DNA from 3 places in the Cellulosimicrobium sp. ES-005 genome. Region 1 is predicted to be linked to each of the others. Evidence: predicted binding sites of a transcription regulator. Region 1 holds the regulator's gene; each other region holds the start of a gene.

Region 1 (9,895 bases):
AGCCCGACGCCCGCGAGGACGCGGCCGCGGCTCGGCGCCGCGACCCGCGTGGCCGTCGTCGTCCCTCCGGACGCGCCACGCCCGCTCCCGGCGTTCGCCGCGGCCATGCCCGAGACGTACCCGACGTAGCCGGGCACGAGCGGCAGCACGCACGGCGAGGCGAAGGAGACGAGCCCCGCCAGGATCGCCACCGGGACCGCCAGCAGCATCGACCCGCTCCAGACCGTCGCGGCGAACGTGTCGCCGACGCTCGTCGCGGCGGCGGGGAGCGCGGCGGCCGGGACGGTGGCGGCGAGGGACGCGAGGGTGACCACGGTCAGCCGGCCGCCTCGTCCTCGGCGAGCACGTCGTCGACGAGCGCGTTCAGGGTCGAGCCCTCGGCGAGCCCGATGACGCGTGCCGCGACGCGGCCCTCGCGGTCGAGCACGACCGTCGACGGGACCGCCTGGAGCGGCACCGTGCCGGAGAGCGCCGCGACGACCTCCCCGCTGCGGTCGTCGATGGACGGGTACGGCACCTCGAACCGGCGCTGGAACGCCTGCGCGGCCCCGGCCTCGTCCGTCGTGTTGATGCCGAGCACCTGCACGCCGTCGTCGGCGCGGTCGTTCGCGAGGGCCACGAGGTCGGGCGCCTCGGCGCGGCACGGCGCGCACGCGGCGTACCAGGTGTTGAGCACGACGACGTCGCCCAGCCAGGCGCTCGTGTCGACCGGCTCGCCCTCGTAGTCGGTGCCGGTGAGCGCGACGACGTCGCCCCGCTCGCCCGCGTCCCAGGTGCGGACCGAGCCGTCGCCGGAGACGTAGCCCTGACCCACGACGTCCGTCGTCGCGCCGGAGTCCTGGGCGCACGCCGCGAGGCCGAGCGTCGCGGCGAGCACGACGCCCGCGGTCAGCACGCGGCGGACGGGCGGGAGGGCGCGCGCGGCACGCGCGCGCGAGCTGGCGGTCACAGCGGCATCACGGGAGGCACCCTGCCCGGGGTTCCTGGACGCCACCTGGGAGACGTGACCTCCGCCACTCCCGAACGGGACGGTTCGGGCGTCCGGACGGCGACGACGGCGCGAGACATGACCGACGTCACGCCCCCGCGACGGTCGCGGCGCCCGGGAGGAGGTCGGCGACCGGCTCGGAGTAGTGCAGGCCGACGAGGCGGTCGTCCTCGAAGTGCAGCGACGTGAGCGACGCGAGCGAGCACTGCCGCTTGCGCGGGTCGTGCCACAGGCGGCGGTTCTCGAAGCTCAGGCGCGTGAGCCACACGGGGAGCTGGTGGCTCACGAGGAGCGCCTCGTGACCCGCGGCCTTGTCCCGGGCGTCGGCGACCGCGGCGCGCATGCGCGCGACCTGCTCGGTGTACGGCTCGCCCCAGGACGGCCGGAACGGGTTCCACAGGAAGCGCCAGTGCTGCGGGTGGCGCAGCGACCCGTCCCCGACGCCGAAGGTCATGCCCTCGAAGTGGTTCGCGGCCTCGATGAGCCGGTCGTCGGTGCCGAGCTCGAGCCCGAACGCCTCGGCGGCGGGCGTGGCCGTCTCCTGGGCGCGCTGGAGCGGCGACGCGACGACGACGGCGAGGTCCGCGCGGGGGCGGGACGCGCCGTCGGGCCCGGGCTCGCCCGCGAGGTGCGCGGCGACGCGGCGGGCCATCTCGTGGCCTCGCTCGGAGAGGTGGTAGCCGGGGATGCGGCCGTAGAGGACGCCGTCGGGGTTGTGGACCTCGCCGTGGCGCAGGAGGTGGACGATCGTGGAGACCATGCGCACCAGTGTCCCGCACTCCCGGCCCTGACCGGCACCCGCGGGCCGGCGGCTCCCGGAGCGACCCGGGTCAGGAGTCGCGGTCGGCCTTGCACGCCTCGGCGACGGCCGCCATCGCCTCGCCGAGCGCCCGGAACTGCTCCGGCGTGAGCACGTCGACCATGAACCGGCGCACGGCGGCCACGTGGGCCGGAGCCGACGCCACGAGGACGCGGTAGCCCTCGGTCGTCATCTCGCAGTTGACCCCGCGGCGGTCGCCCGTGCTCGCCGAGCGCCGGACCAGGCCGCGCGCCTCCATGCGCGCCACGGTGTGGGTCACGCGGCTGCGAGACCGGGCGAGCCCGTCGGCGAGGGCGGACATCCGCAGCGTGTGGTCCGGGCTCTCCGAGAGCCGCACCAGCAGCTCGTACTCGTTGAGCGACACGTCCGACCGCTCCTCGTGGTCGCGCCCCAGCGACTCGATGAAGCGCACGGTCCCGTCGAGGTAGGCGCGCCACAGGCGCTGCTGCTCGGCGTCGAGCCAGCGCGGCTCCGCGCTCGCGGCCGCGGTGGTCCCGCGGGCGGTCGTCGTCAGCTGGTGGTCGACGTCGTTGCTGGTCATGGGTCCTCGGGCGCTGGCGGACGGGGGCGGGTTCAGGGGTGGAACCTCGCCGAACATTGTTCCACCTCACCGGGAATAGACGGATCACCCCCTGCTGTTGATACGCACGTACGAAGTTGAACCTTCAACCAAGTTCGGTCCCCCGGGACCCTCGACCCCTTCAGGAGCACCCATGGCCACGCCGCTGCCCGCCGGGCTCAACGCCGGTACCTACGCCCTCGACTCGTCCCACTCGCAGGCGGCCTTCACGGTCCGCCACGCCGGCATCTCCAAGGTGCGCGGCACGCTCGCCATCACGGCCGGCACCATCACCGTGGGCGACGACCTCGAGTCGACCTCCGTGACCGCCGAGCTCGACGCCGCGTCCGTGAGCACGGGCGACGCGAACCGCGACAACCACCTGCGCAGCGCGGACTTCTGGGACGCCGAGAACAAGCCGACGTGGACCTTCGCGTCGACCAGCATCTCCGGCGACGGCGACGACTTCGTCGTGGCGGGCGACCTGACCATCAACGGCGTGACCAAGCCGGTCGAGCTCGAGACCGAGTTCGCGGGCACCGCGACCGACCCGTTCGGCAACGCGCGCGCCGGGTTCGAGGCGACCACGGAGATCTCCCGCAAGGAGTTCGGCCTCACCTGGAACGCCGCGCTCGAGACCGGCGGCGTGCTCGTGGGCGACAAGATCAAGATCGCCCTCGACGTCTCGGCCATCAAGCAGGCCTGACGACCGGCTCCCGGGGCGCTCTTCCCCGGGACCGTTCCCCGAAACACTGCACCCCCGGCAGGGGTGCCGCCCCGAGGGGCCGCGTGCGCGAGCACGCGGCCCCTCGTCGTTCAGCGGTCCTGCGCCTCGGCGAGCGCGCGCGCCTGGGAGTGGAACGCGAGGATCTGCAGCTCGCTGCCGACGTCCACGCCGCGCACGTCGACGTCCGCGGGCACCTGCAGCGCGCGCGGCGCGAAGTTGAGGATCTCCCGCACGCCCGCCGCCACGACCCGGTCCGCGACGGACTGCGCGTGCGCTGCCGGCGTCGCGAGGACCACGATCGACACCTTCTCCCGCGCCACGACCTCCTCCAGCGCGTCGACGTGCTCGACGACGAGGCCCGCCGCCCGCGTGCCCACGACCTCCGGCGACGCGTCGAGGAGCGCCGCGACGTGGAAGCCCCGCTGCTCGTACCCCGAGTAGTTCGCGAGCGCGTGCCCCAGGTTGCCGATCCCGACGATCGCGATGCGGTGCTCGTCCACGAGCCCCAGCGCCTCGGTGATGTACTGCGCGAGCGAGTCCACGTCGTAGCCCACGCCGCGCGTGCCGAACGAGCCCAGGAACGACAGGTCCTTGCGGAGCTGCGCCGGACCGACGCCGGAGAGCTCGGCGAGCTCGACCGACGACGTCGTCGCGACGCCCCGCGCCACCAGGTCGCGCAGCGCCCGCAGGTAGGACGGGAGCCGCGCCACCGTCGCGCTCGGGATACCCGGCGCCGTCACCTCACCGACTACCTGCTCAGCCACCCGTCACCCCGTCGTCCTGGGACCGTCCTCGTCGACGGTCGCGCTCCACCGGGAGGAATCATCCCAGGTCCGCGCGCGCCGTCGAAATCCGACCCACCGCGCGGGCGAGCCGGCGGGCGTCCACGCGCCAGAACCCCTGCTGCACGCCGCCGACCGTCACGACCGGGACGTACTCGCCGTACTGCTCGCGCAGCGCCGGGTCCGCGTCCGGCGCGTCCACGTCCACCTCCGCCCACGCGACCCCCGCCTCGGCGCACACCGCCGCGACGACGGCGCGCGCGTCGTCGCACAGGTGGCACCCCGCTCGGCCGTAGAGGAGGACGGGAGGGGCCGGCGCGTCGGAGGTGCTCACGCCTCCCAGGGTACGAGGACGCGGCCCCGGGCCGAGCGCGGGACCGCCTAGAGTGGGGACATGGCGACGTCTTCCGGTCCGGGCCCCGTCCCGACCCCCGGGTCGACCGCCTCCGAGGCCGCGCTCGACGCCGGCCGCACGCCCCCCGCACCCGCGCACCGCACCGCCGCCTTCTTCGACGTGGACAACACGATCATCCGTGGCGCGTCGTCGTTCCACCTCGCCCGCGCGCTGTACCAGCGGGAGTTCTTCTCGACGCTCGACATCGTGCGCTTCGCCGTGCACCAGGCGCGCTACCTCCTGTTCGGCGAGAACAAGCAGCAGATCGACCGCATCCGGTCCCGCGCGCTCGCCCTCATCGCGGGTCGCTCCGTCGCCGAGGTCACCGCGATCGGCGAGGAGGTCTACGACACCGTCCTCTCGCTGCGCATCTACCCCGGCACGCGCCGCCTGCTCGACGAGCACCTCGCCGCCGGCCACCAGGTGTGGCTCGTCTCCGCGACCCCCGTCGAGATCGGCGAGCTCATCGCGCGCCGCCTCGGCACGACCGGCGCCCTCGGCACCGTCGCCGAGCACGAGGACGGCTTCTACACCGGCCGCCTCGTGGGCGACATGATGCACGGCCGCGCCAAGGCCGCCGGGGTGCGGGCGCTCGCCGAGCGCGAGGACATCGACCTCGACGCGTCCTACGCCTACGGCGACTCGCTCAACGACGTGACGATGATGGAGGCCGTGGGGCACCCGTGCCCCATCAACCCCGACGCCCGCCTGCGCCGCCACGCGCAGGACGTCGGCTGGCCCATCCGCGAGTTCCGCGGCCGACGCCGTCGCGTCGCCCGCAGCAGCGTCCGCACCGCGAGCTGGGCCGGCGCCGCCTGGGCCGCCGCCCTCGTCCTGCGCTCCGTCCGCCGCGCCGTCGACCGCCGCATCTCGCGCCTCTGACCACCCCGCTCCCCCGAGCCGGCGCCCTCGCCCCCGCGAGAGAGAACCCCGGTCCCGCGAGGAAGACCCCTGGCCCGCCGAGGAAGACCCCTGGTCCCGCGAGGTAGAGGCCTGGTAGGCCAGGGCTCCACCTCGCGTGATCGTCGGAGACGCGTCGAGCCCGGTCCCTCGGGAGGGGCCGGGCTCGACGGCGGGTCGGCGCGTCAGGACGCGCGCGACGTCACTTCTTGTTGCGACGCTGGTGACGCGTCTTGCGAAGCAGCTTGCGGTGCTTCTTCTTGGCCATGCGCTTGCGGCGCTTCTTGATGACGGAGCCCATACGGTCCTCGCAATGCTCGAGCGGCGTGTCGGTCGGCGACCGGTCGACCGGCCGCGTGTGGTCCACGGTTGATCGGGGCGCCCGGCGACCACGAGGGCGCCGCGAGCCGACCAACACGAGAGAAATCCGCCCCCTAGACTACCCGCTCGCGCTCGTGCCCCGGTACGCCGCCCGGCGCGCGGACCCGCACGACGCCCCGGGCATCCCGGGGGACGACCGCCTCAGTCGAAGTGCGGGTCGAGGCCGAGCAGCGGGAAGACGGCGCGGCGCGTGGCCGCGACGGCGCGGTCGACGTCGTCGTCGGGGTCGTAGCCGCTGCTCCAGCGGCGCACGTCGACGGGCGGGCCGAAGGCGAGCGGGGCGTCGAACCCGGCGACCTCGGCGACGCGGGCGCGCCACTCCTCGGGCAGCGGCTCGCCCGCCGTCACCGGCCGGTGCACGACCTCCCCCACGACCGCCGTCCACACGAGCGGCACGACGCGCGCGATCGCGTACCCGCCGCCGCCGAGCGCGAGCCAGCGTCCGCCGGTGAGCTCGTGCGCGAGGTCGTGCACCTGGGCGAGCGCCGTGCGCTGGGCGTCGACGGAGACGTCGAGGTCGGAGAGCGGGTCCTCGCCGTGCGCGTCGCACCCGTGCTGGGTGACGAGGACCTCGGGCCGGAACGCCCGCAGCACCGGCGGCACGACGGCGTCGACCGCCCGCAGCCAGCGCGCGCCGTCCGTGCGGCGGGGCAGCCCGACGTTGACCGCCGTGCCCTCGGCGCCCGCGCCACCGACGTCGGTCGGGTGCCCGGTACCCGGGAAGAGCGTCGTGCCGCTCTGGTGGACGGACACGGTGAGGACGCGCGGGTCGTCCCAGAACGCCTCCTCCACGCCGTCGCCGTGGTGGGCGTCGAGGTCGACGTACGCGACGCGCGCGACGCCGTCGTCCAGGAGGCGCCGGATCGCGACGGCCGCGTCGTTGTAGACGCAGAAGCCCGACGCCGCGCCCGCCTTCGCGTGGTGCATGCCCCCCGCGACGTTCACCGCGTGCCCGGCGCGCCCCGCGGCGATCTCCCCCGCCGCCTCGTAGGAGCCCGCCACGATCCGGGCCGCGGCCTCGTGCATCCCCGGGAAGACCGGGTCGTCCTCGGTACCGAGACCGCGGGCCGGGTCGGGGGTCCCGTGCTCCGACGCCGCGCGCACGGCCGCGACGTACGCCGGCTCGTGCACGAGGCCGAGGACGTCGTCGCTCGCGGGCTCCGGCCCGACGACGCGGGGCGCACCCTGAGGCGCACCGTCGCCGTCGAGCAGGCCCAGCGCGCGCACCAGGCCCATCGTCAGGTCGAGCCGGGCCGGGGACATGGGGTGCCCGGGACCGAAGTCGTACCCGAGGAGCTCGGGGCTCCACACGACGCAGGATCCGGGCGCCGCGGCGCTCCCCCGGGCGGAGGCGGGCGACGACGGGGGGTCGGTCGTGGGCATGGCTCACGGTAACGCCCGGCGCCGCGCCCCCGCCCCGACGGACCGGTCACCGGACCGCGGTGCGGCGCACGGGGGCCGGACGCGGCATGATGTCCCGGCGCCGGAGCGGCGACATGACGGGTCACCAGGCCCGTGGCAGAGTGACGCGAGTGGTGAGGGAGGCTCCATGCCGACGAGCATGACCGGGCGCCTGTTCAAGGGGCGGGAGATCGTCGACCGCCTCGCCCGGCAGTCGCCCGCACGCCTCGCCGTCACCGTGTTCGCCGCCGTCATCGCGGTCTTCACCGCGCTCCTCATGGCCCCCTGGGCGACCGCGAGCGGTCGCGCTGCCCCGTTCGTCGACGCCCTGTTCACCGCGACGTCCGCGGTGTGCGTCACGGGTCTGGTCGTCGTCCCGACGGGCACGTACTGGTCGACGTACGGGCAGGTCGTCATCCTGCTCGGCATCAAGATCGGCGGCCTCGGCGTCATGACGCTCGCGTCGATCCTCGGCATGGCCGTGTCGCGGCGCATCGGCCTCACGCAGAAGCTCCTCACCGCGTCCGAGACGAAGACGACGCGGCTCGGCGAGGTCGGCTCGCTCGTGCGGGTCGTCGTCATCACCTCGACGTCGCTCGAGCTCCTCATCGCGCTGCTCCTGCTGCCCCGGTTCATCGTGCTCGAGGAGACGTTCGGCGAGGCCGCGTGGCACGGCATCTTCTACGGCATCTCGGCCTTCAACAACGCCGGGTTCATCCCGACCGAGCAGGGCCTCGCGCCGTACGTCGGCGACTGGATGCTGTGCCTGCCGATCATCCTCGGCGTGTTCATCGGCTCCCTCGGCTTCCCCGTGATCCTCAACGTCATGCGCAACCGCAAGCGCGTGTCGAAGTGGAGCCTGCACACCAAGCTCACGCTCACGACGAGCGCGGCCCTCGTCGTGGTCGGCACGGTCCTGTTCGCGGCCGTCGAGTGGACGAACCAACGCACGCTCGGCCCGCTCGCGTTCGGGGAGAAGCTCCTCGCCTCGCTGTTCGCGGGCGTCATGCCCCGCTCGGGCGGCTTCTCCACCGTCGACACCGGCGGAATGCACGAGGCGAGCTGGCTCATCACCGACGCCCTCATGTTCGTGGGCGGCGGCTCCGCGTCGACCGCGGGCGGCATCAAGGTCACGACGCTCGCCGTCATGCTCATCGCGATCGTGTCCGAGGCGCGCGGCGACCGGGACATGGAGGCCTTCGGGCGCCGCATCCCCCGCGACACCCTGCGGCTCGCCGTCGCCGTGTCCTTCGTCGGTGCGACCGCGGTCCTGCTGGCGAGCCTGCTCCTGCTGGAGATCACGGGCGAGACGCTCGACGTCATCCTCTTCGAGACGATCTCCGCGTTCGCGACGGTCGGCCTCAGCACCGGCATCACGCCCAGCCTCCCGGATGCGGGCAAGTACGTGCTCGTCGGGCTCATGTTCGTCGGGCGCACCGGCACCATGACGTTCGCCGCCGCGCTCGCGCTGCGCGACCGTCGCCGCATCGTGCGCTACCCCGAGGAGCGCCCCATCATCGGGTGAGCGGACCGCCCGCCGCGGCGTACGCCGTCGGGCACCGCCACCGACCCACCCCGACCACACGAGAGGCCCCACCGTGACCGACCCCTTCTCCCGCGGCGCCGACCCGAGCGCCGGGCCGACGACCGGGAAGGACGCCCTGCCGGCGGACCCCGTCGCCCGGCGCATCGTCGAGCGCGGGCGCGCCGAGCGCTCCCGCCGCGACGAGGCGAAGGCGCCGCGCAAGGACGCCGGCGTGCTCGTCATCGGTCTCGGACGCTTCGGGACGGCCATCGCCGCCACGCTCGACCGCCTCGGCCAGGACGTGCTCGCCGTCGAGCGCGACCCCGAGCTCGTCGCCCAGTGGAGCGGGCAGCTCCCCCTCGTCGAGGCCGACGCGTCCAACCCCGTCGCCCTCGAGCAGCTCGGCGCGCGCGACTTCCCCGTCGCGGTCGTCGGCGTGGGCACGTCGCTCGAGGCGAGCGTGCTCATCACGGGCAACCTCGTCGACATGGGCACGCCCCAGATCTGGGCCAAGGCGATCTCCGCCGAGCACGGGCGCATCCTCCAGCGCATCGGCGCGCACCACGTCGTGTTCCCCGAGGCCGACGCCGGGTCCCGCGTCGCGCACCTGGTCTCCGGCAAGCTGCTCGACTACATCGAGGTCGAGGACGGGTTCACGATCGTCAAGATGCGCCCGCCCAAGGAGGTCCAGGGCTTCACGCTCGCGCAGTCCAAGGTCCGCGAGCGCTACGGCGTCACGGTCATCGGCGTGAAGTCTCCCGGCGAGGACTTCCTCTACGCGACCCCCGAGACCCGCATCAGCGCCAACGACCTCCTCATCGTCTCCGGCCACGCCGACCTCCTGGAGCGCTTCGCCGCCCGCCCCTGAGCCCCCGCGGCGCCGGGTCGGGTCGGGCCGCGGCCCGCGCGGTCGCGTCCGCGCCAGGTCAGGGCTGCGGGCGGTGCAGGAGGAACACCCCGCGGTGCAGGGGGCGGTCGAGGCGCTGGTCGTCGGTCGCGACGTACTCGTCGAGGACGGCGAGGATGCGCCGGTCGAGCTCGGCGACGTCGTCGTCGGAGAGGTGGAGGCCGAAGGTCGCGGCCGTCGAGACAGCGTCGGGACCCGCGGCGAGGGCGTCGTCGAGCGCGGCGGCGAACGGTCCGAACCGGACGTCGGGCGCCGTGCCGCGCAGGGGGTCGTCGAGCCACCAGGTCGCGCCGGTCGCGCGGTAGGGGCGTTCGAGCGCTCCCCCGGCGCCGGTGCGCACGTCGGCGGGCTCGAGCAGTCCGGCGCGGACGAGGAGCCGGACGTGGTGGAGGGCCGTGCCGGGGGCGACCCCGAGGTGGTCGGCGAGCTCCTTGTTGGTCATCTCGCGCGTGCCGCACTGCCGGACGATGCGCTGGCGCAGGGGGTGGGCGAGGGCCTTGGCCTCGAGCGC
Region 2 (9,895 bases), 1.8 Mb from region 1:
GCTCGTCGAGCTGATGGGACGGGTCACGGGGGAGCGCGCGCGGATGTGGGGCTCGTCGATCGTCGGGTTCGGCACCTACCACTACCGCTACGCGAGCGGGCGCGAGGGCGATATGGCGGCGGCGGGCTTCTCGCCGCGCAAGGCCGCGACGACCGTGTACCTCATGGACGGCGTCGACGCCCACGCCGCGCTCCTGGAGCGGCTCGGCCCGCACACCGTCGGCAAGGGCTGCGTCTACGTCAAGGACCTCGACGCCGTCGACCTCGGCGTGCTCGAGGAGGTCGTGCGCCGCTCCTCCGCGACGCTCACGGGCGACCCCGCGTTCGGCAGGCGGCTCTCCGGTCCGACGGCGCAGGATCCGACGGCGCAGGGGCCCTCCTCATGACGCGAGGGTGCCGCCGGGTCAGAGCGGGGCGTCGAGCGTGCGGGTCCGGTCCCAGGGCTCCGTCCAGCCGAGCCGGTCGAACAGCGCGTCGAGGATCCCGCCCGTGAACCCCCAGACGAGGTGCTCGCGCCCGTCGGCCTCGACGAGGAAGCCGGGGCTCTTGTGCACCCGGCGGTCGCGCCGCACCGTCACCGTGCGCCGCCGCTCGGGGTCGAGCAGGTCGGCGACGGGGACGCGGAACACGTGCGCGGACTCGGCGGCGTCCACCGCGCGGACGGGCGTGGGCCGCGACCACCACGCCAGGACCGGGGTGACGAGGTGGTTGCTCACCGGCACGGGCAGCTCGCCGAGCGTCCCGAGCACGTCGACGCCGTCGGGCTCGAGCCCCGTCTCCTCCTCGGCCTCGCGCAGCGCGGCGCCGACCGGGCCCGCGTCCTCGGGCTCGAGGCGGCCTCCGGGGAAGGCGACCTGGCCGGGGTGGTGGCCGAGCGTCGCGGCGCGCGCGAGCAGGAGCACGTCGAGGTCGCGGGGCACCGAGGCCGCGGCGTGCTCCGCGGGGACGCGGTCGAGCGCGCCGAACAGCAGGAGGACGGCGGCCCCACGGGCGTCGGCGCGCAGGGCGCCGACGGCGTGCCGCCACGGCTCGGGCCAGGCGCCCCCGTCGCGCGCGAGCGCGGCGAGCTGCTCGCGCGCGGCCGGGCGCGAGCCCGCCGGGTCGGCGGTCACCAGCTCACCGGGAGCGGGCGGCCCTCCTCGTAGCCCGCGGCGGACTGGATCCCGACGACGGCGCGGTCGGCGAACTCCGCGAGGCTCGACGCGCCCGCGTAGGTCGCGGAGCTGCGCAGCCCCGACGTGATCTGGTCGAGGAGGTCCTCGACGCCCGGGCGCTGCGGGTCGAGGAACATGCGCCCCGAGCTGATGCCCTCCTCGTAGAGCGCCTTGCGCGCACGCTCGAACGGCGACCCGCCCGCGGTGCGCGCCGCGACCGCCCGCGCCGACGCCATGCCGAAGCTCTCCTTGTAGAGCCGACCCGTCCCGTCGTCGTGCAGGTCGCCGGGGGACTCGTACGTCCCCGCGAACCACGAGCCGATCATCACCTGCGAGGCACCCGCGGCGAGCGCGAGGGCGACGTCGCGCGGGTGGCGCACGCCGCCGTCGGCCCAGACGTGCTTGCCGAGCTCGCGCGCCGCGGCGGCGCACTCCAGGACGGCGGAGAACTGCGGGCGCCCCACGGCGGTCATCATGCGCGTCGTGCACATCGCGCCCGGGCCGACGCCCACCTTGACGATGTCGGCACCCGCGGCGACGAGGTCGCGCACGCCGTCCGCGGTCACGACGTTGCCCGCGACCACGGGGACGTCCGGGCCGACGGAGCGCACGGCGTCGAGCGCCTGGAGCATCTTGGCCTGGTGGCCGTGCGCCGTGTCGACGACGAGCACGTCGACGCCGGCCGCCAGGAGCTCCTTGGCCTTGGCGGCGACGTCGCCGTTGATCCCGACGGCGGCTCCGACCCGCAGGCGGCCCGCTGCGTCGAGCGCGGGTGCGTAGACGGACGAGCGCAGCGCGCCCTTGCGCGTGAGGACGCCGACGAGCGCCCCGTCGCGCGTCACGGGCGCGACCTTGAGGCGCGCGCTGTGGAGCTGCTCGTAGGCCGCCTCGAGCCCGGCGCGACCGCCGTCGAGGACGGACGCGTCGAGGACGAGGGGGTCGGTGGTCATGACCTGGTGGACCTGGGTGAAGCGGTCGACGTCGGCGCAGTCGGCCTCCGTCACCACGCCCACGGGCCGGCCGTCGTCCACGACGACCGCCGCGCCGTGCGAGCGCTTGCCGATGAGGGTGAGCGCCGTGTGCACGGTGTCGTGCGGGCCCACGACCACGGGCGTCTCGATGACGGGGTCCTTGGACTTCACGTCGGCGACCACGTCGGCGACGACGTCGGTCGGCACGTCCTGCGGGATGATCGCGACGCCTCCGCGGCGCGAGACCGTCTCCGCCATGCGGCGGCCCGCGACGGCGGTCATGTTCGCGACGACGACGGGGATCGTGGTCCCCGTCCCGTCGGCGGAGGAGAGGTCGACGTCGAAGCGCGAGGCGACCTCGGAACGCGACGGGACGAGGAAGACGTCGCCGTACGTGAGGTCGGTCGCGGGGGACTGGCCGGGCAGGAAGCGCATGCCCCCATCCTACGAGGTCGGAGCCCGTCGTTGTCCGCAGTGCGGAAGTGAGATTCCACCAACGGGTGGTCCGTGCGTCGGGCGCCGGAGTGTGCGTCAATGGCGTGAAGGTCCCGTCGCCCCGCGCACCGCTGCGCAGGTCACCTGCCCGGACGGCCTAGAGTTGTCGGGCTGGTCGCACGGGAACGGAACGGAGCATCTGCATGAGCCTGCTTGGCACGATCACCTCGCCCGAGGACGTGCAACGGCTGACCCTCGAGCAGACGCGGGAGCTCGCCGGCGAGATCCGTGCGTTCCTCGTCGACTCGGTCTCGCGCACCGGCGGGCACCTCGGTCCGAACCTCGGGGTCGTCGAGCTCACGATCGCGATGCACCGCGTGTTCTCGTCGCCGACCGACACGTTCGTGTTCGACACGGGCCACCAGTCCTACGTGCACAAGCTCCTCACCGGGCGCCAGGACTTCTCCGCGCTGCGCAAGCAGGGCGGCCTGTCCGGCTACCCGTCGCGCGCCGAGTCCGACCACGACGTCGTCGAGAACTCGCATGCGTCGACCGCCCTCTCGTGGGGCGACGGCATCGCGAAGGCGAACGTCGTGCGCGGTCTTACCGACCGGCACGTCGTCGCGGTCATCGGCGACGGCGCCCTCACGGGCGGCATGGCCTGGGAGGCGCTGAACAACATCGCCGAGAGCCAGGACCGGCGCCTCGTCGTCGTGGTGAACGACAACGGCCGCTCCTACTCGCCGACCATCGGCGGGCTCGCGCACCACCTGTCGACGCTGCGCACCACGCACGGCTACGAGAGCTTCCTGCAGTGGGGCAAGCGCACCCTCAACCGGTCCGGCGCCCCGGGTCGGTTCGCGTACGAGTGGCTGCACGGCCTGAAGAAGGGCCTCAAGGACGTCGTCGCCCCGCAGGGCATGTTCGAGGACCTCGGCATCAAGTACGTCGGCCCCGTCGACGGGCACGACGTCGAGGCGATGGAGCACGCGCTGCGCCGGGCCAAGGCGTACGGGGCGCCCGTGATCGTGCACGCGATCACCGAGAAGGGCCGCGGCTACACGCCCGCCGAGCAGGACGTCGCCGACCGCTTCCACGCCGTCGGGAAGATCCACCCCGAGACCGGGCTCCCGGTCGCGCCGTCGCGCTTCGGCTGGACGAGCGTCTTCGCGGACGAGATCGTCCAGATCGGCCGCCGCCGCTCCGACGTCGTCGCGATCACGGCGGCGATGCTCGAGCCGGTGGGCCTCAAGCCGTTCGCTCAGGCATTCCCCGAGCGCACGTTCGACGTCGGGATCGCCGAGCAGCACGCCGCCACGTCCGCCGCGGGCATGGCGTTCGCGGGCCTGCACCCCGTCGTCGCCGTCTACGCGACGTTCCTCAACCGCGCGTTCGACCAGGTCCTCATGGACGTGGCGCTGCACAAGGCCGGCGTGACGTTCGTGCTCGACCGCGCCGGGATCACGGGCGACGACGGCGCGAGCCACAACGGCATGTGGGACATGGCGATGCTGCGCATCGTGCCCGGCCTGCGGCTCGCCGCGCCGCGCGACGAGGAGACGCTGCGGACGGCGCTGCGCGAGGCCGTGGACGTGGACGACGCCCCGACGGTCGTGCGCTACCCGAAGGGTGCGCTCGGGGACGCGCTGCCCGCCGTCGACACGGTGGACGGCGTGGACCTGCTCGCCGTGCCGGAGGACGCGCCGAAGATCGCTCCGCAGGGTGCGGCCCCCCGCGCCCGGGTCCTGCTCGTCGGCCCCGGGTCCATGGCGCGTGTCGCGCTCGACGCGGCGCAGACGCTCACGGCCCACGGCGTCGACGTCACCGTCGCGTCCCCCACGTGGGTCCTGCCGATGCCGAGCGCGCTCGTCAAGCTCGCCGGCGAGCACGACCTCGTCGTGAGCGTCGAGGACGGCGTCGCCGACGGCGGCGTGGGCGCGCTCCTCGCGCAGCGCTCGCTCGAGGGCGGCGTCCGCACGCCCGTGCACGCGCTCGGCCTGCCCGCGCAGTTCCTCGACCACGCGACGCGGGACCAGGTGGCCTCGGCGTACCGGCTCACGCCGGCCGACGTCGCGCGCGACGTGCTGGACGCGCTCGCGGCACTCACCCGCGGCTGAGCCGTCGGAGCGAGGGCGCTCGTCGCGGACGCCTCAGCGGTGCGGGGGTCGTCCGGGCTAGGGTCCAGGCGTGATCTGGCTCCTCGACCTCGACAACACGCTCGTCGGCCGCGACGACGCGTTCGCCGCCTGGGCGGCCGACGCCGTCGCCCACGCCGGTCGTGACGCGTCCGACCTCGCGGCGATCGTCGCGGCCGACCAGGGCGGGTTCGCCGTCAAGACCGACGTGGCGCGCGTCATCGTCGACCGCCTCGGCTGGGACGAGGACCTGCCCGCCGCGGTCGACCGCTTCCGCGCCGGCATCCTCGACCACGTGCGCGCGTACGACGGCGTGCTCGACCTCCTCGACGCCCTGCGCGCCGACGGCGACCTGGTGGTCGTGGTGACGAACGGGACGTCCCCCCAGCAGCGCGGCAAGCTCGCCCGCTGCGGGGTCGGGGCGCACGTCGACGCCGTCGTCGTGTCCGGCGAGGAGGGCGTCGACAAGCCCGACCCGCGGCTCCTCGAGATCGCGCTGGACCGCGTCGGTGCGGCCGACGCGGACCGCGCACAGGTCTGGATGGTCGGGGACGCGGCGCACGCCGACGTCGCCGCCGGCCGGGCCGCCGGCACGCGCACCGGCTGGGTCTCCCACGGGCGCCCATGGACGGACGGGCCGCTGCCGGACGTCCTGGGGGCGACGGTGCACGACGTCGTCGCCCGCGCCCGCGCGGCGGCCCTCACCGCACCGTAGCGAGCGCCGGGCACCCGGCCACCGGCGCCGCGGCGGGGCGTCAGGAGTGCGTGACCTCGACCGCCTGCTCGACGACCGCACGCAGGTCCCCGCCGGACGCCGCGTGCCACGCGCGCTGGCGCTGGGCGCCGTTCCCGCCGGACCAGAGGCGTCCGAGGAGCTCCGTCACGGCGTCGAGATCGCCCGCGTCGACGAGGGCGTCCCGCACGTGCGCGACGAGCTGTCCGACGACGTCGTGCGCCGGGGCGGGACGCCAGGTGAGCGGCGAGACGAGGTCCTCCTCGAGGCCCGAGCGCCCGGCGCGCCACGACGCGGTCCGCAGGATCTCGGGGCGGAGCTCCGGGGGCGCGACGCCGTCCGCGGCCTCGCGCGCCGCGGTCTCGACGAGGCCGCGGCTGAGGGCCGCGAGGAGCGTCGCCGTGTCGGGGTCGAGGCACACGTCGGCGACGCGGATCTCGACGGTCGGGTAGCGCGACGAGAGCCGCGCGTCGAAGTAGACCATGTTCTCGTCGAGGATCGTCCCGGTCGCGACGAGGCCGTCGACCGCCGCGCGGTACGCCTCGGGCGTCCCGAACGCGCGGGTCGGGCCCGACGTCGGCCAGCGGGACCAGACCTGGGACCGGAAGCTCGCGTACCCGCTGTCCTGGCCCTGCCAGAACGGGGAGTTGGTGCTCAGCGCGAGGAGCGTGGAGAGCCACGGCCCGATGCGGTCGAGGACGGTGACCCCCTCGGCGTCGTCCGCGACGGCGACGTGCACGTGGCACCCGCTCGTGAGCTGCTCGCGCGCCGTGAGGCCGAACGCGGCGCGGGCCTCGAGATAGCGCAGGCGGGAGACGGTGGTGCCCTCGAAGGGCAGGGGCGAGGTGGAGAGCGCCGCGACCCGGGCGCCGACGCGGTCCGCGGCCTCCTGGGCGCGCTGCCGTCCCGCGCGGATCTCCGTCGCGAGGTCGTCGAGCTCGCGACGCGGGTGGGTCGCGGTCTCGAGCTGCTCCTCCATGAACTCCGACTCGAGCGAGCCGGTCCCGCCGCCCTTCTCGTCGGTGCCCGACGCCTCCAGGGCCTCCGCGGCCCGGGCGACCGGATGGCCGTCGTCGCCGACGAGCAGGAACTCTTCCTCGACCCCTACGGTGCGCTTCACCCGGGCAGTCTCACACGGAAGCCGCGAGCACGTCGGGCGGGCGTGTGACGTGCGTCCGTGTCGTGCGTCACGGGCGCGTGCCGCCTCGGTCGCGCCCGGGTCCCGAGGGCTTGTGAAGGTCATCACAAGGGGTGGTTCCGACAGGGTGCGAGGGGCGAGAGAACCGCGAGATCCCGCGGTTCCTGCGGGGTCCCGCCCGGCTCGGGACCTAGGTCCCCGGACGGCCCGAAACCCCTCCGCGCGACGCCGCGCGAACCTAGCCTGGAGGTGGCGAAGGAGCCCGTCGGAACCTCGACCGAGGGCCTCCACCCGAGGCCCCCGCGAGGCCGGCGGGTCCGGCCGGCGCGCGGACCCGCGCGTCAGGCACGAGGGAGGTCCAGATGACCAGCGTTTCCGAGGCACCCGGCACGACGAGCGGCGGCCGTGCGGTGGAGGGCGGCGTCGACCCGCAGCACGACACCGCGCACGTCCCCGCGTGGGAGGGCTTCACCGACGGCCCGTGGCGCGACACGGTCGACGTGCGCGACTTCATCCAGCGCAACTACCGCCCGTACACGGGCGACGCGTCGTTCCTCGCCGGGCCCACGGAGCGCACGACGGGGATCTGGGACACGCTGTCCGCGATGTTCCCCGAGGAGCGCGAGATGGGGATCTACGACGTCGACCCCCACACGCCCGCGGGGATCACGGCGCACGCCCCGGGCTACATCGACAAGGCGCACGAGGTGATCGTCGGCCTGCAGACCGACGCCCCGCTCAAGCGCGCGATCATGCCGAACGGGGGCTGGCGCATGGTCGAGGGCGCGCTCCAGACCTACGGCTACGAGGTCGACGAGACGCTGAAGAAGGTCTTCACCGAGTACCGCAAGACGCACAACCAGGGCGTGTTCGACGTCTACCCGCCGAACGTGCGCGCGGCCCGCAGCTCGCACATCATCACGGGCCTGCCCGACGCCTACGGCCGCGGCCGGATCATCGGCGACTACCGCCGCGTCGCGCTCTACGGCGTCGACGCCCTGATCGCCGCGAAGAAGCTCGACAAGCTCGGTCTCGACACGCAGCCGTTCAGCGAGCAGGTCGTGCGCGAGCGCGAGGAGCACGCCGAGCAGATCCGCGCGCTGGGCGAGCTCAAGGAGATGGCGGCCGAGTACGGCTACGACATCTCCGGCCCCGCGACGTCGGCGCGCGAGGCCGTCCAGTGGCTCTACTTCGCCTACCTCGCCGCGGTGAAGGAGCAGAACGGCGCCGCGATGTCGCTCGGCCGCACGTCGACCTTCCTCGACGTGTTCATCGACCGCGACCTCGAGGCCGGACGCATCACGGAGTCCGAGGCGCAGGAGATCATCGACGACTTCGTCATCAAGCTGCGCATCGTGCGGTTCCTGCGCACGCCCGAGTACGACTCCCTGTTCTCCGGCGACCCGACGTGGGTCACCGAGACGATCGGCGGCATGGGCGAGGACGGGCGCCCGCTCGTCACGAAGAACTCGTTCCGGTTCCTCCAGACGCTCTACAACCTCGGCCCGGCCCCCGAGCCGAACATGACGGTCTTCTGGAGCCCGGCGCTGCCGCAGGGCTTCAAGGACTACTGCGCGCAGGTGTCGATCGACACCTCGGCCGTGCAGTACGAGTCGGACGAGCTCATCCGCCAGCACTGGGGCGACGACGCGGCGATCGCGTGCTGCGTGTCCCCGATGCGCGTCGGCAAGCAGATGCAGTTCTTCGGCGCTCGCGTGAACCTCGCCAAGACGCTGCTCTACGCGATCAACGGCGGGCGCGACGAGATCTCCGGCAAGCAGGTCTCGCCGGTGGCGGCTCCCGTCGAGGGCGACGTGCTCGACTTCGACGACGTCATGGCGAAGTTCGACGCGACGATGGACTGGCTCGCCGAGACGTACGTCGAGGCGCTCAACTGCATCCACTGGTCGCACGACAAGTACGCGTACGAGCGCATCGAGATGGCGCTGCACGACAAGGACGTGCTGCGGACCATGGCGTGCGGCATCGCGGGCCTGTCCGTCGCGGCGGACTCGCTGTCGGCGATCAAGCACGCGAAGGTCTCCGTCGTCCGCGACGAGCGCGGCCTCGTCGTCGACTACGTGACCGAGGGCGAGTACCCCACGTACGGCAACGACGACGACCGGGCCGACGCGATCGCCGTCGACCTCGTCGAGCGGTTCATGGCGAAGGTGCGCACGCACCCGACGTACCGCGACGCCGTGCCGACGCAGTCGGTCCTGACGATCACGTCGAACGTCGTGTACGGGAAGGCGACGGGCAACACGCCCGACGGCCGCCGCGCCGGCGAGCCGTTCGCCCCGGGTGCCAACCCGATGAACGGGCGCGACACGCACGGCATGCTCGCCTCGGCGCTGTCGGTGGCCAAGCTGCCGTACGACGAGGCGCAGGACGGCATCTCGCTGACCAACACGGTCGTACCGAGCGGCCTCGGGCGCACCCAGGAGGAGCAGGTGACCAACCTCGCCGGCCTCCTGGACGCCTACATCGGGTCCGAGGGGTACCACATGAACGTCAACGTGCTGAACCGCGAGACGCTCCTGGACGCCATGGACCACCCGGAGAACTACCCGCAGCTGACGATCCGCGTGTCCGGGTACGCGGTGAACTTCGTCCGCCTCACGCGCGAGCAGCAGCTGGACGTGCTCTCGCGCACCTTCCACGGCGCGCTCTGACGAGCGCTGAGGAGCCAGCCATGACCGTCACCCTTCCCGGCCCCGCCGTCCGCCCGTCGCGCGGGTGCGGCGTCGCCGGGGGCACCCTGCCCGACGACGCCACGCGCCTCGACGTCCCGGGCGTCCCGACCTCCGCGGCCGAGCCCGCGGCGTCGGGCACGCCCGTGGGCCACGCGCGCCGGGCCGGCGCGGGCCTGGACGGGCTGACGGTCGCGGACGTGGACCGGGCCGACAAGCTCGCGGCGATGCGTGCGGGCGAGCTCGGCTCGGTCCACTCCTGGGAGCTCGTCACCGCCGTGGACGGGCCGGGGACCCGGCTCACCGTGTTCCTCAACGGGTGCCCGCTGCGGTGCCTGTACTGCCACAACCCCGACACGTTCGCGATGAAGGACGGCAGGCCCGTTACCGCGGACGAGCTCCTCGGGCGCGTCCGGCGCTACCTGCCCGTCTTCCGGGCCACCCACGGCGGGCTCACGCTCTCCGGCGGCGAGGTGCTCATGCAGCCTGCGTTCGCCGCCCGCGTGCTGCGCGGGGCCAAGGCGATGGACGTGCACACCGCGCTTGACACGTCGGGCTTCCTCGGCGCGAACGCCACCGACGCGATGCTCGACGACACGGACCTCGTGCTGCTCGACGTGAAGTCGGGCGACCCCGA
Region 3 (9,895 bases), 2.0 Mb from region 1:
CGGGTGCTCCAGCCGCAGTCCCAGTGGGGCGACGACGAGCGGCTCGTGCTCTCCTACCGCGCCACGAACTCGGGCATGACGCTCGCCGTCGCGGCGGACGACCTGCTCGAGACCGAGAACGAGTGGGACGTGCGCACGCAGGTCGACGAGGACCTCGCCAAGCACGTGTTCCGCGTCCACGCGGAGCCCGGCCGCCCCATCCGGCTCACCAAGCTCGTCGCGTACCACACGTCGCGCGGCGTGCCGTCGCGCGAGCTCGTCGACCGCTGCCGCCGCACGCTCGACCGCGCGCGGGAGACCGGCGTCGACGGCCAGCTCTCGCTCCAGCGTGAATGGCTCGACGACTTCTGGGCGCGCTCCGACGTCGAGGTCCCCGGCCAGCCCGGCATCCAGCAGGCCGTGCGCTGGAACCTGTTCCAGCTCGCCCAGGCGACGGCGCGCGCCGAGGGCAACGGCGTCCCCGCCAAGGGCCTCACGGGCTCCGGGTACAGCGGGCACTACTTCTGGGACACCGAGATCTACGTCCTGCCGTTCCTCACGTACACGAGCCCCCGGTACGCGCGCAACGCGCTGAGGTTCCGCTACCAGATGCTCGACGCCGCCCGCCGTCGTGCCGGCGAGCTGTCGCAGAAGGGCGCTCTCTTCCCCTGGCGCACCATCAACGGCGAGGAGGCGTCCGCCTACTACGCCGCCGGTACCGCGCAGTACCACATCGACGCCGACGTGAGCTACGCGCTCGTGCAGTACGTGCGCGCCACGGGGGACGTCGACTTCCTGCGCCGCGAGGGCGTCGACATCCTCGTCGAGACCGCCCGCATGTGGGAGGACCTGGGCTTCTGGCGCGCCAACGGCGACGACAACTTCCACATCCACGGCGTGACCGGCCCCGACGAGTACACGACCGTCGTCAACGACAACCTGTTCACCAACGTCATGGCACGGTTCAACCTGCGCGCGGCCGCGATCGTCGTCGAGCGCATGAAGGCCGAGCACCCCGAGGACTACGCGCTCCTCGTGGACCGGCTCGGGCTCGGCGCCTACGAGGCGGCGGAGTGGGTCCGCGCGGCGGACCACATGTCGATCCCGTACGCCGAGAGCATCGGGATCCACCCGCAGGACTCGCACTTCCTCGAGCGCGAGATCTGGGACCTCGCGCACACGCCCGCGGACAAGCGACCGCTGCTGCTGCACTACCACCCGCTCGTCATCTACCGCTACCAGGTGCTCAAGCAGGCCGACGTCGTGCTCGCCCTGTTCCTGCAGGGCCAGCACTTCACCGCGGAGGAGAAGCTCGCCGACTTCGAGTACTACGACCCGTTGACCACGGGCGACTCGACGCTGTCCGGCGTCGTGCAGTCGATCGTCGCGGCCGAGGTCGGGTACCACGAGCTCGCGCTCGAGTACTTCGTGTCGTCGCTGTTCGTCGACCTCGCGAACCTCCACGCCAACGCGGCCGACGGCGTGCACGTCGCCTCCGCGGGCGGCACGTGGTCCGCGCTCGCGTGCGGGTTCGGAGGCATGCGCGACTCCGACGGCGACCTGACCTTCGACCCGCGGCTGCCGCAGGAGTGGGAGTCCCTGACGTTCCGCGTCCAGTGGCACGGCTCGCGCCTGCGCGTCACCGTGCTCCCCGACGCGATCGAGTTCGACGCGGAGACCGGCGACGGCGCGCAGGTCAGCGTGCGCGGCGAGCGCGTCAAGGTCGTGCCGGGCGAGCTCACGCGCGTCGCGCTCGACGGCCAGGGCCCGGTACGCCCCGGCCGCCCGAGCCTGCGCGCGCTCTCGGGCAACCGCCGCGACGACGGCACCCTCATCACGGCGACGGTCCCGCACTCCTGACCCCGGTTCCGCGAGGTAGACCGCGGTTGCACGAGGTAGGGCCGTGGTCACCTCGTGCCCGACGGCGGTCTGGTCACCTGGGGTGGGCGGGGTGGGTGGTGGTGGCGCGTCTACCATCCGCCGCTCGTTCCTCGCGGCTCCCGCCAGGCCCGCCACGACGCGGCACCACCACCCACCCCGCCCGGCGTCGTCTCGCCCTGGTCTTGGCGCACCTCGGGCGACCGCCCGCGGTGTCGGTCTCGCTTCGGGACCCCCGCGGACCTGGCCTGCGGGTGTGAGAGCGAGCGCACGCCGCGGGCCCGACAACGCCGGCACCAGCCGGGCGACGCGCCGGGGACGCTCGCGGGAACTGCCCGGAACCTCCTCGCGTCGTCCCAGGTCGCGGTGCGCCGACGGCGGTAGGTTGCCGACGAGAGAGGTCGGTCGAAACGCGGGGGAAGAGATGAACGGTCGTCGGTACGGGCGCGCGTGGACGGTCGCGGTCGCGGTCGTCGGCGTGGGGGCGGTGCTGTCGGCGTGCGACGGCGGCGGGGACCTGGAGGTCGCCAACGACAGCCGGGAGGACGTGACCGTCCGGACCGGGGACGAGGAGTCGGAGGTCGACGGGGGCGGTGGGGTCGTGTTCCTCGACTACGGCTGCACGCCCGGTGACGTGACCGTCGTGCGGGCGTCCGGGGCCGAGGAGATCGTCGACGGGCCGGTGTGCCCGGACCAGAAGATCGTGGTCCGCGACGACGAGGTAGTGCTGGTCCCCGTCGCCGCGGACGACTCCTGACGAGGCGTCAGCCGAGACGCTCGGCGAGGAAGCGGTAGTGCACGGCGGCCATGTGGGCGGCCTGGGCGTTGTTCGCGGCGCCGCCGTGGCCGCCCTCGATGTTCTCGTAGTAGGTGACGTCCTTGCCTTCGCCGAGCATCTTCGCGGCGAGCTTGCGCGCGTGGCCGGGGTGGACGCGGTCGTCCTTGGTCGACGTCGTGAAGAGCACGGGCGGGTAGTCGCGCTCGGCGTCGAACAGGTGGTACGGCGAGAAGGTGCGGATGAACGCCCACTGCTCGGGGTCGTCCGGGTCGCCGTACTCCGCCGCCCACGACGCCCCGGCGAGCAGCTTCGTGTACCGGCGCATGTCGAGCAGCGGGACGCCGACGATCACGGCGCCGAAGAGCTCGGGGTACTGCGTGAGCATGTTGCCCGCGAGCAGGCCGCCGTTGGAGCGGCCCTCCATGCCGAGGTGCTCGTGCGTCGTGATCCCGCGGGCCACGAGGTCGCGCGCGACGGCGGCGAAGTCCTCGTAGGCGCGGTGGCGGTTCGCCTTGAGCGCGGCCTGGTGCCAGGCGGGCCCGTACTCGCCGCCGCCGCGGATGTTCGCGACGACGTAGACGCCGCCCCGCGCGAGCCAGGCGCGGCCGAGCGCGCCCGAGTACGCGGGCGTGAGCGAGATCTCGAAGCCGCCGTACCCGTACAGCAGCGTCGGCGCGGCTCGCGTGCCGCCGTCGCCCGCGCCCGCGACGAGGTCCGCGTGGCCGACGACGAAGTACGGCACGCGCGTGCCGTCGTCCGACGTGGCGAAGTGCTGGGCGACGGTCATGCCGTCGGCGTCGAAGAACGCGGGGTTGGACTTGACGACGTCCGGTGCACCCGCGTCGCCCGGCCGCTCGCCGAGCGACAGGAGCGAGAGCGTCGTGGGCGTGAGGTAGTCGGTCGTGACGAGCCACAGGTCGTCGGAGTCGACGGGGTCGACGGCTCCGACGGCGACCGTGCCGAGCTCCGGCAGGCCGGGGATCTCCGACCGCACCCACGGCGCGTCCGCGGCCTCCTGCCCGACGGCGCCCCCGGGGCCGGCGGCGTCCGGCGGCGTGAGCACGTGCAGGCGGTTCTTCACGTCGTCGAGCACGTTGACGACGAGGTGGTGGCGCGTCCACGTGGCGCCGGCGAGCGACGTCGTCGCCGTGGGCTCGAAGAGCACGGTGAAGCCGCGGTCGCCCGCGAGGAAGTCGTCGAACCGCGCGACGAGGAGCGAGCCCGCGCGGTACGTCGCGCCTCCGACGGCCCAGTCGTCGCGGAGCTCCACGAGCATCCACTCGCGCCGGACGCCGACCTCGGCGGAGTCGGGCACGTCGATCTTCGTCAGGCGCTGCTCGGGCGTGCCGGTGTGCTCGGCGAGGTAGAGCTCGTCGGCGTAGAACGCCTTGGAGCGGTGCACGAAGTCGCGCTCGAACCCGGGCGTGTGCGACCGCCAGGCGGAGATGTACATGTCCTCGTCGGTGCCCTCGTAGACCGTCACGGCCTCGTCGAGCGGGGTGCCGCGCGTCCAGCGCTTGACCACGCGCGGGTACCCCGACGGCGTGAGCGTGCCCTCGCCGAAGTCGGTGAAGACGTACACGGTGTCGGCGTCGATCCAGCCGAGCGAGCCCTTGGCCTCGGCGCGGTGGAAGCCGCCGTCCTCGGGCGCGACGAACCGCTTCTCGACGAGGTCGAACTCGCGCGTGACGTCGGCGTCGGAGCCGCCGGGGGAGAGCTCGACGAGCGCGTGCCGCCACGGCTCGCGTGCGGCGAGCTGCTCCGGCGTCGGGCGCAGGACGCTCGCGCCGTGCCAGACCCACGACTCGCCCTCGGCCGCGGCGAGCGCGTCGAGGTCGAGCACGGTCTCCCACTCCGGGTCGTCGGTGCGGTAGGACTCGAGCGTCGTGCGGCGCCAGAGCCCGCGCTCGTGCTGCGCGTCGCGCCAGAAGTTGTAGTACCGGTCGCCGATCTTCGAGACCTCGGGGATCTTCGCGTCCGAGTCGAGCACCTCGCGGATCGCGCGCTCGGTCGTGGCGAACTCGTCGGCGGTCTCGAGCGTGTCGGCGACCTCGGCGTTGCGTGCACGGACCCAGGTCAGGGCCTCGTCCCCCTCGACGTCCTCGAGCCACAGGTACGGGTCGTGGGGCGCGCCGTCGTCGGGGAGCGGGGTCTCGGTGGGGCTCTCGGGCGAGAGCGAGGGGCTCGTCGTCTGCTCGGCGGTCATGGTCCCCCACCCTACGGCGGCGGGGGCGGTGGTGCGGAGGTCACGAGGGTGCCGGGACCTTGGGCCCCGAACGGCCGCGGGGCCTTGCCGCGCCCAGGCGCTTGTGAAAACATTCACAAGTAGAGAGACCGCTGAAGGAGCCGGGGCAATCCGGCCCCGGCAGCACCCGCGGCCCGACGCCCGGCCCGGCCGGGCACCGGAGGGGACGCATGAGCGCGAAGAGCGCCGGCACGAAGGTCGAGACCCGCACCGAGGACACGCGCACCGCGCACGAGATCGACGTCCTCGTCGAGCGCGCCCGCAAGGCGCTCGACCAGTACATGAGCCTCACGCAGGAGGACGTCGACCGGATCGTCCTCAAGGCATCGGTCGCGGGCCTGCACCAGCACGGTCACCTCGCGCAGCTGGCCGTCGCCGAGACCGGGCGCGGCGTGTTCGAGGACAAGGCGACCAAGAACATCTTCGCGTGCGAGCACGTGCCCAACTCGATGGCGAACCTCAAGACGGTCGGCATCATCGGCCGCGACGAGCTGACGGGCGTCGTCGAGATCGCCGAGCCGGTCGGCGTGGTGTGCGCCGTGACGCCGGTGACCAACCCGACGTCGACCACCATCTTCAAGTCGCTCATCGCGCTCAAGACGCGCAACCCCGTCGTGTTCGCCTTCCACCCGAGCGCGCAACGCTCGTCGGTCGAGGCGGCCCGCATCGTGCGGGACGCCGCCGTGGCCGCCGGCGCGCCCGACGACTGCATCCAGTGGGTCGAGCACCCCTCGATCGAGGCGACCAACACCCTCATGCACCACCCGGGCGTCGCGCTCATCCTCGCGACGGGCGGCAACGGCATGGTCCGCGCGGCCTACTCGGCCGGCAAGCCGGCGCTCGGCGTCGGCGCGGGCAACGTCCCCGCCTACGTCGAGAAGAGCGCCGACCTCGGCCGCGCGATCAACGACGTGGTCATGTCGAAGGCGTTCGACAACGGCATGGTCTGCGCGTCGGAGCAGGCGCTCATCCTCGACGACGTCGTCTACGACGACGCGATGCGCGAGCTGGCCCGGCTGCACGCCTACCGCACGACGCCCGCCGAGAAGGCGATGCTCGAGCGCCTCATCTTCGGCGTCGAGGCGAGCGGCACCAACTGCGCCGGCGCGAAGCTCAACCCGAAGGTCGTGGGCAAGTCGCCCGTGTGGATCGCGCGCGAGGCCGGCTTCGAGGTGCCCGACGACACGTCGATCATCCTCGCGGAGATCGACGACGTGGGCCCGCAGGAGCCGTTGAGCCGCGAGAAGCTCACCCCGGTCCTCGCGGTGCTGCGTGCGCGCGACACCGAGCACGGCGTCCGCCTCGCGGAGCGCATGGTCGAGCTCGACGGCCTGGGCCACTCGGCGGCGATCCACACGGCGGACCAGGAGCTCGTCGAGCGCTACGGCGCGCGGGTCAAGGCCGTGCGCGTGCTGTGGAACAGCCCGACGTCGCTCGGCGGCATCGGCGACATCTACAACGCGCTGCTCCCGTCGCTCACGCTCGGCTGCGGCAGCTACGGCGCGAACTCGGTGTCGAACAACGTGTCGGCGGTCAACCTCATCAACGTCAAGCGGATCGGGCGGCGCAACAACAACATGCAGTGGTTCAAGGTGCCCGCCAAGACGTACTTCGAGCCGAACTCGATCCAGTACCTCGCGCAGATGCGCGACGTGCACCGCGTCACGATCGTCACCGACAAGGTCATGAGCCGCATCGGCGTCGTCGACCGCGTGCTCGACGTCCTCGCGCGCCGCGAGGAGAAGGTCGCGATCCAGATCATCGACGCGGTCGAGCCGGAGCCGAGCGTCGGCACCGTGAACCGCGGCGCCGAGTCGATGCGCGACTTCGAGCCCGACACGATCATCGCGATCGGCGGCGGCTCGCCCATGGACGCGGCCAAGGTCATGTGGCTGCGCTACGAGCACCCGGAGATCGAGTTCTCCGACATGCGGGAGAAGTTCTTCGACGTGCGCAAGCGCGCGTACAAGTTCCCCGAGCTCGGGGGCAAGGCGAAGCTCGTGTGCATCCCGACGTCGTCGGGCACCGGCGCGGAGGTGACGCCGTTCGCGGTCATCACCGACCCCGAGACGGGCTTCAAGTACCCGCTCGCGGACTACGCGCTCACCCCGACCGTCGCGATCGTCGACCCCGTGCTCACGGACACCATGCCCGCCAAGCTCGCGGCCGACTCGGGCTTCGACGCCCTCACGCACGCGACCGAGGCGTTCGTCTCCGTCTACGCGAACGACTTCACCGACGGGCTGTGCCTCCAGGCGATCAAGATGGTCTTCGAGCACATCGAGGACTCGGTCACGCAGGGTGCGGCGGCCCCGAAGGCGCGCGAGAAGATGCACAACGCGGCGACCATCGCGGGCATGGCGTTCGGCTCGGCGATGCTCGGCATCGTGCACGCCATGGCGCACACCGTGGGCTCGACTTTCCACCTCGTGCACGGGCGCACCAACGCGGTGCTCCTGCCGCACGTGATCCGCTACAACGGCCAGGTGCCCACCAAGCTCACGAGCTGGCCCAAGTACGAGCGCTACGTGGCCCCGGAGCGGTTCCAGGAGATCGCGAAGCACCTCGGGCTGCCGGCCTCCACCCCGGAGGAGGGCGTCGAGTCGTACGCGAAGGCGGTCGAGGAGCTGCGCGCCAAGGTCGGCATCGAGCCGACGTTCGCGGCGCAGGGCGTCGACGAGGCGGCGTTCCTCAGCCGCCTCGACGACCTCGCCCTCCGGTCGTTCGAGGACCAGTGCGCCCCGGCGAACCCGCGGATGCCGGTCCTGGAGGACATGCGCGACATCCTCGTCGCGGCCTACCGCGGCAGCAGCCGCGAGGTCGTGCGGGCAGAGCGTCTCGCGGCCCACGAGGGCGCGAGCACCGAGGACGGGCAGGCGGCGACCCCGCCTGCCGAGACCGTGGCGGCCGGCTGACGCGACCCGCGACAGGGACCGACCCCACGAGAACCCGGAGCCCGACGGCGCGAGTCCCCTTCCGCCGTCGGGCTCCGTCGTGCGTTGGCCTGTGGAAAACCCTCGAGGGGCGTCGAAACCTCGGTAGGTTCTCCGCTCGCGGGACGTCGGTCCCGCGACGCGCGACGACGCGGGTCATGGCGACGGCAGGGGGCCGCATGGTGCACGGACGTGGACGACGCGTGGCGAGGGTCTTCGCCGCGGTGCTGGCGGGAGCGCTCGGGGTGACGCTCGCGGCGTGCACGCCGGACGCGGAGCCGGAGCGGCGCGACCCCGCGGTGTTCGCCGAGATCGACGTGCCACCCGAGCTCGCCCCGCAGGAGGCCGTCGTCGACCAGGTCGGGATCGTGCCCGCCGCGTCCGGGCTGCCGTGGATCGTGAGCGGTGTGCGGACGACGCCGGGTGGTGTGCCGGAGGGCGTGGTCTGGACCCTCGGTGAGAGCGGCGCGGTCGCGGGGGAGCCGGCGGTCCTGGACCTTCCGGGCGTGGTGCGCGACCTCGCGGCCGCGGGCGGTGCGGCGCGCACCGTCCTCGCGGGGAGCACGGGGGAGGACGGGCGGACGGCCGGCTTCCTGCTGACCTCGGCGGACCGCGTGGCGTGGGAACCGGTCCGGCTTCCTCCGGAGATCGTGGACGTCCCGTTGACGCACGTCGCCGAGACGGGCGGGACGGTCGTCGCCCTCGGCGTCGACGCGGACGCGCGGGCCGTCCGAGGAGTGCTCGTCCCGACGTCCGGCGACCCTGTTCCGCTGGTCCTGCCGGACGGTGCGGGAGAGCCGACGGTCGAGGGAGTGGCAGGACGCGGAGAGACGTGGGTCGCCGTGGTCTCCTGGGACGACGAGGTGGGGGACGACGTGGTCGTCACCTATCGCTCCGCGGACTCGGGGACCACCTGGACGACGTCCGACCTGCCCGGTGACGCGCCGCGCGTCGCGGGTGCGGCGACGACCGCGACGGGGTTCGTCCTGACGGGCTCGGTCCGGGAGGCAGGGCTCGGCGGTCCCGTGACGGACGCGGCGGCGTGGTTCTGGGAACCGGGCGACGGTGACGCCTGGGAGTACCTGGACTTCCGCCGCGACGACGCAGGCACGGACGACCAGTCGACCGGGCTGTCGGCGCCTGCCGTGGGCGGCGACGATCTCGCGGCCGTCTACTGGGGCGACGAGCTCAGCGCGAGCAGTCTGGTGGTCGAGGTGGAGCCGGGACACATCGCGTCCCAGGGCATGTCCGACGACAACGGAGGGATCGGCTTCGGCGGTCCGTCCGCCTGGGACCCGGACGAGCGTGCGGTGCGGGCCGTCCTCGCCGGGGACGGCGGCGCGTACGTGACCGAGCTCCGCGACGGGCGGTGGCGTCGGCTCGCGACCCTCGCGATGCCTCGGCGCTGGTTCCGGCCGACGGAGGTCGACGCGGGCGACGGGGCGCTCGTGGCGCGTCGCGCGGAGGTCTCGACCGCGGGCGACGGCTGGCGGAGGTGGGTCTCGTCAGCGGTGTACACCGTCGATGGTCGTGCCCTGGTCGAGACGTCGGCGGACGTCCCCTGGACCGGGGAGGACCTCGCCCTGGTCCGGTCTGTGGCCACGGACGGGAGCGAGGTGACGGTCACGTTCGGCTGGGAGGAGGGCGAGAACGCCGTCACGGTGCGGTCGTGGTTCCGTCCCGCGGGCGGTGGGTGGACGGAGGGTTCCGGCTGGCCGTCCTCCGGGCACGCGGAGATCCACGGCGTCCGCGCGGTCGACGGGGGGTGGGTCGCGGTCGGGGTGCGAGCCGACAGCCCGGAGGGCGCGAGCGTGCGGCACGCCGCGGCCTGGCGGTCCGAGGACGGCCTCGTCTGGACCCTCGACGAGGGGTTCGAGGGCGGTGACGGTCGGTCCTCCGCGCGGCACGTGTGCCTTCTCGCCGACGGTCGTCCGTGGGTGCTGGGCACGGTCGTCGACGGCGACCGGGAGGTCGACGCGTCCTGGGTCGGCGAGAGCACCGGCTGGGAGCGCGCGGTGATCGACGCGGAGGAGGCGTTCGAGGTCGAGGGGTGTGTCGAGGGTGACGGCGACGCTCGCCCCC

Evidence for each region. Region 1 encodes Rex, which represses fermentation and respiration genes when NADH is low (regulators of the CRP and FNR family bind a similar motif). Its sites were predicted from a motif close to CTTGTGAANNNNTTCACAAG; they were not measured.
Region 2: a site for Rex is predicted at 6,657-6,676, ahead of pflB (formate C-acetyltransferase). Genes of this name have one in related genera too.
Region 3: a site for Rex is predicted at 4,942-4,961, ahead of adhE (bifunctional acetaldehyde-CoA/alcohol dehydrogenase). Genes of this name have one in related genera too.

Annotation. Positions count from the first base shown of each region.
Region 1 is NZ_CP159290.1:4,063,746-4,073,640, reverse strand. Features, by position in the region: gene ABRQ22_RS18180 (cytochrome c biogenesis protein CcdA) at 1-209, opposite strand, end outside; gene ABRQ22_RS18175 (TlpA disulfide reductase family protein) at 317-949, opposite strand; gene ABRQ22_RS18170 (histidine phosphatase family protein) at 1,077-1,748, opposite strand; gene ABRQ22_RS18165 (MarR family transcriptional regulator) at 1,819-2,349, opposite strand; gene ABRQ22_RS18160 (YceI family protein) at 2,522-3,073, shown strand; gene ABRQ22_RS18155 (redox-sensing transcriptional repressor Rex) at 3,184-3,858, opposite strand; gene ABRQ22_RS18150 (glutaredoxin family protein) at 3,917-4,210, opposite strand; gene ABRQ22_RS18145 (HAD-IB family hydrolase) at 4,271-5,152, shown strand; gene ABRQ22_RS18140 (AURKAIP1/COX24 domain-containing protein) at 5,373-5,471, opposite strand; gene ABRQ22_RS18135 (acetoin utilization protein AcuC) at 5,693-6,934, opposite strand; gene ABRQ22_RS18130 (potassium transporter TrkG) at 7,101-8,477, shown strand; gene ABRQ22_RS18125 (TrkA family potassium uptake protein) at 8,641-9,345, shown strand; gene ABRQ22_RS18120 (winged helix-turn-helix domain-containing protein) at 9,404-9,895, opposite strand, start outside.
Region 2 is NZ_CP159290.1:2,223,585-2,233,479, reverse strand. Features, by position in the region: gene ABRQ22_RS09835 (DUF1801 domain-containing protein) at 1-385, shown strand, start outside; gene ABRQ22_RS09830 (CoA pyrophosphatase) at 404-1,111, opposite strand; gene ABRQ22_RS09825 (GuaB1 family IMP dehydrogenase-related protein) at 1,108-2,559, opposite strand; gene dxs (1-deoxy-D-xylulose-5-phosphate synthase) at 2,763-4,676, shown strand; gene ABRQ22_RS09815 (HAD family hydrolase) at 4,747-5,409, shown strand; gene ABRQ22_RS09810 (glutamate--cysteine ligase) at 5,450-6,547, opposite strand; gene pflB (formate C-acetyltransferase) at 6,928-9,240, shown strand; gene pflA (pyruvate formate-lyase-activating protein) at 9,261-9,895, shown strand, end outside.
Region 3 is NZ_CP159290.1:1,197,901-1,207,795, forward strand. Features, by position in the region: gene ABRQ22_RS05130 (glycosyl hydrolase family 65 protein) at 1-1,839, shown strand, start outside; gene ABRQ22_RS05135 (hypothetical protein) at 2,282-2,614, shown strand; gene ABRQ22_RS05140 (prolyl oligopeptidase family serine peptidase) at 2,622-4,841, opposite strand; gene adhE (bifunctional acetaldehyde-CoA/alcohol dehydrogenase) at 5,051-7,795, shown strand; gene ABRQ22_RS05150 (hypothetical protein) at 8,017-9,895, shown strand, end outside.